Regions from separate parts of the Lysinibacillus sp. IITD104 genome, predicted to be linked through region 1. Evidence: predicted binding sites of a transcription regulator. Region 1 holds the regulator's gene; the other holds the start of a gene.
The links. The regulator CtsR, encoded in region 1, represses protease genes until heat stress. The targets are predictions, from matches to a motif close to ATGGTCAATAAAGGTCAAACA.

Region 1 (3,424 bases):
TCAATGCCAGCTTCAATCATTTGAGGACTAATATCAATGGCTTCTAACGCTTTCGCAGCAATACCGCCGCCTTCACGTATAAGCCCTAATAGAATATGCTCTGTACCGATAGATTCGTGCTTCCAACGAATAGCCTCTTCCTGAGCAAGCTGTAATACTTTTTGCGCGCGTTGTGTAAAACGATTAAACATCATATAAATCCTCTCCTTTTTCCCCATTTATAGGCTTATTCGCATGTTCTTGAGATAATGTCTCACGAAGCATCTCCGCTCGAACACGATCCCGCTCAGCAGGTGGTAATGCCTCACCTGCATAGTGCTGTAAAAAACCTGGTTGCATACTAACAACACATTCATTTAAGGTCGTTGCTTGTATACCATCAATCAATTGTAAATCTACTCCTAAACGAACATTAGATAGGCAAGTCGCGGCTTCCTCACTTGTTAAAATTCTCGCATGTGTAAGGGTGCCTAAAGCCCGATATACTCGATCTTCTAGCGCAAGCTCTGCCTTTTCCATTAATTTACCTCTTGCATGTCGTTCTTTTTGAATAATCTTTTCAGCGACACTTTGTATGTCTGCTAAAATATCTTCCTCTGTCTTTCCAAGTGTAATTTGGTTAGACACTTGATAAACATTCCCTAAATTTTCGCTTCCTTCACCATATATACCTCTTACAGTCATTCCTAAGCGTGTCATGGCGTTTATAATCTGATTCATTTGCCCTGTTAATGTAAGAGCGGGTAAATGCATCATGACGGACGCTCGTAGACCCGTACCAATATTCGTTGGACAACTTGTTAAATAACCAAAAGTATCTCGAAAAGCATACGGTAATACTTTCTCTAGGATACGATCAATCTTATTTGCTTGTTCATAGGCACTTTGAAGTTGAAAACTTGCTGTCATACATTGAATGCGTAAATGATCCTCTTCATTCACCATAATGCTCACGGATTCATCTTCAGAAAGTAGTATAGAGCCCACTTGCTCTTTTTTAGCCAGTTGTGGGCTAATCAAATGCTTTTCTACAAGAATTTGACGCTGTAAAGGCGATAAATCCTTTATAGCAAAATAAGCATAATCATTTTGAAGCATTGGGCTATCACTTACAGCATGTGTAACAGCCTGTTCTACCTGCAGGGCCTCATTCTCTGAAAACGCTAAAGGAAAACGGTACCCATCTAAATTTCGTGCGAGGCGTATCCGTGTACTAATGACGATATCTGAGTAATCATCTTTGATATGCATCCAAGTTGGTGTCGCACGCTCTAAAAATGATTCAATCATCATGACACATCACCACCTTCAAATTGTAGATGCTTCTCTAGCTCTTTGACTTCATCCCGTAGCTTCGCCGCTTCTTCAAACTGTTCTTCATCTACGGCGGATTTCATACGCTTGCGGATATCTTCTATTTGCTTTTTAATAACATACACATTACTGCGAGCACCAGGCATTTTACCAATGTGTTGTGGACCTGCCTGAATGCGATTAAATAGCTTTGGCAAATGATCACCAAATGTGTCATAACAGCTTGGGCACCCGAATTTTCCTTCTTTTAAAAATTGCTTATACGAAAATCCACATTGTGGGCATGTTTGCTGTTGTGGTTGTACCTGTTGTTTTTCCCCCACCTTTTGCCATGTAGGAGAGCCAAACCAGTTAGACAATAACTGTTGAATAGATACTGGCTCTTGTTTAAACTCTGCATGAAATGGATGGAATTGTGAGGCGCAGACGTCACAATAATGATGCTCTACTTTTTGCCCACTTTGAACTTGTGTTACTGTAACTGTCGCATTACGTTGTTTACAATGTTCGCATATCATTTCCATCACCTCACTATTTTTGTTGTTCATATTTAATTGTTGTCAGCATTGCTCGCAATATTTTTGATCGAATGACATCTCTTAATGGGAGATGCAAGTCGATCGTGGAGCGATCAATTGCTGCTAACATTAATTTCGCTTCTCGCTTGGAAATTACCTGCTCATCAATGAGTCGATAAACCAAATCTTCCGCCATCGTTTGAGATGCTCCACCTTCAATTTGCCGGAGAACATCGTCGATTAAATCAATCTGTGAATTCGCGCGGACACGTAAAATTCGAATGTATCCACCACCACCACGTTTGCTCTCAACAAGGTAACCCCGCTCGGCAGTAAATCTTGTATTAATGACATAATTTATTTGTGATGGTACACATTGAAATTTATCAGCGATTTCACTACGTTTAATTTCAATATGCCCTTCTCCACCTAATTCAAGTACTTGCTTTAAGTAACCCTCTATGATGTCTGATATATTACGCATTTTAGGAATACACCTCGCTTGCTTCACTGACTTTGACTATCTTTGACTTTCTTTGAGTATATTATACAAAACGCCTGAAAAAAATTGCAATGATTTCGCCCATAGAAAAGTGGAAAGTCTTGAAAATGCCCTTTAAGGCAACAAAAAGAGCACTTTTTTAATTATTTGTGTACGGTTAATAATTTCCTCATACATTTAATGTACCCTAGTTAGTCATAGAAAAAACGCAAGCATATGCAACTAGCATATACTTGCGTCTATGAAAATTATACCCAGCGACCAACAATTGGATAGCGCCAAGGTTCATCCGACAATGCTTTTACGATACCAATAATCGGTACCACAAATAGCATAATGCCGAAAATGATTAAAAATGGTAAGCCAATAAGGACAAAGCTTAAAACAACAGAGATAGCAATTAAAACACCCATGACAATTTGGAATAGCAATGCTTGAATAGAAATTGCCTTTACTTCCTCATCAGAACTAATTAAAAAGAAAATAATGGGCACTAACCATGGCGCAAAAAATGCACTTGCGTGTATGATTACTTTAGACCATTTAGTCTCCATATATATCAACCCTTTCTTTGAACTTTATCTATGTTTTATGTACTACTATTTACGGAACTATACCCACAATAGTTTCACATTTAAAAGGATTTTTTAAAATTTTTTTGAAAGGCTGTGAGGAGAGTTGGAATTTAACAACACATTAGCAAATGAATATGAAAAGGGTATTCGCCGTACATTGCCTAGTTATGATGCCATGCTACGTTTAATACAAACTTTTTATCACTCTAGACTACCAGAAAATGCTAACATGTTAATCGTGGGAGCAGGGAGCGGCAATGAAATTATACAGCTGGCAGAAGGAAGGCCACATTGGTCATTCACTGGCATTGATCCATCTGCATCCATGCTTAGCATAGCTAAAGAGCGTTTACTCGCTCTACCAAATAATATGTCATTCCATCAGGCTACAATACTAGATGCTTCGCTGCCCTTCTCACAGTATGATGCAGCAAGCTGTGTTCTCGTCTTGCATTTTATTCAGGAATATAAAGAAAAGCTAGACACAATAAAAGAAATAGCAAAACATTTAAAAC
Region 2 (3,424 bases), 760 kb from region 1:
GTAAGAGAAGGTGCGCGTGAGCTATTAATTGATTTAGAAATCATCTCAGACGACTTTCAATTTAACCATACTATCTCAAGAAAGCTCATTCAAAAGAGTGGCCAAAAAAGAGCTTATTTAAGAGGAGCCTTTTTAGCAGGCGGTTCTGTCAATAATCCAGAAACATCGGCTTATCATTTAGAGGTTTATTCTTTATATAAAGAGCATGGTGAAGCATTAATGGATTTGATGAATGAATTTGAACTCAATGCCAAAACAATCGAACGTAAAAAAGGCTTTGTGACGTACTTAAAGGAAGCGGAAAAAATTTCAGATTTCCTTAATATTGTTGGCGCACATCAGGCTATGATGAAATTTGAAGATGTTCGGATTTTGCGAGATATGCGTAATAGTGTCAACCGTATTGTGAACTGTGAAACTGCCAATTTAAATAAAACCATTGGTGCAGCATTACGGCAGGTAGAGAATATTCGATTTATTGAAAATTCAATTGGTCTTGATCAACTACCAGAGAAGCTTCGTGAAATAGCTCGTCTCCGTGTTGAATACCAAGATGTGACATTGAAAGAGCTTGGTGAAATGGTATCTAGTGGAACGGTTAGTAAATCTGGTGTTAACCATCGATTGAGAAAAATTGATGAGATTGCGGATGCATTAAGGCGTGGTGAAAAAATAGGTGGTTAAGTTATCATACTTTTCAGGTATGAATGTCATGCTAATCGCTTATTGTTCTTTTGCCTGTAAGTAAGGTAAGATAAAACTAATAGATGAACGGTAGTGAAGGGGAGTTTTGAGAATGATTGAGAGAAGAGTCCAGGTTAAATTAAAATTAGGACTACAAGCTAGACAAGCAGCACTATTTGTGCAGGAAGCAAATCGTTTTAGTGCTGATATCTTTCTAGAAAAAGACGAGAAAAAAGTAAATGCCAAATCCATTATGGGTGTCATGAGCTTAGCAGTTGCTAAAGGTACTGAAGTGACTTTAAGCAGCGAAGGTAACGATGCTGAGCAAGCGGTTACAGCGTTGGCAACAATTATTGAAAATGAAGATTAACATTCAATAAATACAAAAGGCATCACAGAGCAATTCTGTGATGCCTTCTCTTTTTTATTTATTATCGCTACGATGCATAATGTGGTCAATTAAGCCATATTCTTTTGCACGTTCAGCAGTCATGAAGTTATCACGATCTGTGTCTCTTGCAATGACTTCAAGTGGTTGACCAGTGCGTTCAGATAAAATGCCATTTAATTTTTCACGTAAGAATAAAATACGTTTAGCAGCAATTTCAATTTCTGTCGCTTGCCCTTGCGCACCACCTAGTGGTTGGTGAATCATAACTTCAGCATTTGGTAAGGCAAAACGTTTACCAGGTTCTCCAGCTGCAAGTAGGAAAGCACCCATTGATGCAGCCATACCAATACAAATTGTTTGTACCTGTGGTTTAATAATTTGCATTGTGTCATAGATTGCCATACCAGCCGTAATGGATCCGCCAGGTGAATTAATGTAAAGAGAGATATCTTTATCTGGATCTTCTGCTTGTAGGAAAAGAAGCTGAGCGACAATGGAGTTGGCAACATTGTCATCAATGGCACTTCCTAAAAGGATAATACGGTCTTTAAGTAGACGTGAATAAATGTCATATGCACGCTCACCACGACTAGTTTGTTCAATAACTGTAGGAATTAAATTCATGTTAAATCCTCCTTAAAAAGCTAAATTCGAATACCTTTGCTGAAAATTTTCCTTTGTTTTTCAGCTGTATCCTTATCATACACATTATAGTCAGGGAAGGTCAAATATTAACCCTGCTAAAGTGAAATTAAAAAAATAAATTGTTTTTGCAATCTATGGTTGAATTATATAGGATAGGCTTGTATAATGATTAAGGTTATAAGGTTTAAAGTACAGAACACTATTTTGCAGGTATGCTTCAAAAATGAGGGTTATCTACATCATGCTTTTCGTAAGCCTAGAGTGAGTACTTTTTTTTTGTGTCTTTTGCCCTCGTGGTGTAATGGATAACACGTAAGATTCCGGTTCTTGCACTGGGGGTTCGATTCCCTCCGAGGGCGCCATTTTACTGATTAATTGATATACTGTTATAGCTCATCTCCTAATAAGTAGTTTAGCAGCCTGCTTACTGGAGATCGAGAGGAAGAATAGGGAATACTGTCCTAGTTGGCATTATTCCCCTATTTATTCCTTTCAAACCTTCAAAAAAGCAACAACTCCAAATTATTTTTTAGTGAACATACTGTACGTGAGACTAGCAATAGTCGAAAAAAAAGAATCCTATCTGAGGGGATTCTTTTTTTTTGCCTAAATTTATCGAAATTTGGCATGGTTCTCATTGTATATATATTAGTTTTAGGTTTATTTTCTTGTTATTTATACATGTTTTTTCAAATTATATGAATTTCATATAAATTTATATGAAAAAATATTTAGTTTTATGCGAAAAGTTGTTGTCTAAATACTATAATGTTAATATAATTGACCTAATAGTCTAACATTTCCGAATTGCGAAAAATAATACGTAATTTGGAAAATTATCGAACTAGGGGGAAATATAATGAAAAAAACAGGTTGGATGTTACTGATGATTATTGCGGCATTAACATTAGCGCTTGCAGGATGTGGTACAAAAGATGGGGCATCTTCAGGTAGCTCTTCTTCAGAAGATGGTGGAGATGGCAAAAAGGTCTATAAAGTAGGTACTGAGGCCACTTTTGCACCATTTGAATCTGTTGACGATTCAGGGAAAATTGTAGGGATTGATGTCGATATTCTACAAGCTATTGCAGATGAGATGGACTTTGAGGTTGAGTGGAATAATATTGGATGGGAGCCAGTGTTCCAAACAATTAAAAACGGTGAAACAGATATCGGTGCTTCAGGGATCACAATTACAGAAGAACGTAAAGAATCGTTTGATTTTACAGAACCATACTATGAGTCTCAGTTATTAATTGTTGTGAAAGAAGATTCAAAAATTAAATCTCTTGATGAATTAAAAGATAAAAAAGTATCAGTACAAATCAATGCTACTGGTCATATGGCGGCGAAAAAGCTTCAAGGGGAAGCAAGTACAAATATTATGGCTTTTGAAAGTCAGCCAATCGCTATTCAAGAGATGCTAAATGGTAATGTTGATGCAGCTATCGGAGATAACGCAGTCGTTTATGAATATATTAAGGCTCATCCAGATCAAAAACTTAAAGTAATTGAAGATGACGCATTCGAAAAAGAATACTATGGCTTCATGGTTCAAAAAGGCAATAAAGAATTACTAGATAAATTAAACGAAGGTCTTAAAAAGATTAAAGAAAACGGTAAATTAAAAGAAATTACAGGTACTGATTTTTAGTAAGAAATGAATGACATGATGCTACTAACATAGTAACTGTGCTAACGGCT

Region 2: the regulator CtsR is predicted to act here: its motif matches at 1,786-1,806, upstream of clpP (ATP-dependent Clp endopeptidase proteolytic subunit ClpP).

Annotation. Positions count from the first base shown of each region.
Region 1 is NZ_JBAHYH020000001.1:154,931-158,354, reverse strand. It holds gene V1L66_RS00770 (ATP-dependent Clp protease ATP-binding subunit) at 1-194, opposite strand, end outside; gene V1L66_RS00765 (protein arginine kinase) at 184-1,293, opposite strand; gene V1L66_RS00760 (UvrB/UvrC motif-containing protein) at 1,290-1,832, opposite strand; gene V1L66_RS00755 (CtsR family transcriptional regulator) at 1,846-2,316, opposite strand; gene V1L66_RS00750 (DUF4870 domain-containing protein) at 2,583-2,888, opposite strand; gene V1L66_RS00745 (class I SAM-dependent methyltransferase) at 3,013-3,424, shown strand, end outside.
Region 2 is NZ_JBAHYH020000001.1:919,323-922,746, forward strand. It holds gene whiA (DNA-binding protein WhiA) at 1-684, shown strand, start outside; gene V1L66_RS04780 (HPr family phosphocarrier protein) at 797-1,054, shown strand; gene clpP (ATP-dependent Clp endopeptidase proteolytic subunit ClpP) at 1,109-1,699, opposite strand; tRNA gene V1L66_RS04790 (tRNA-Arg) at 2,008-2,082, shown strand; gene V1L66_RS04795 (basic amino acid ABC transporter substrate-binding protein) at 2,580-3,374, shown strand.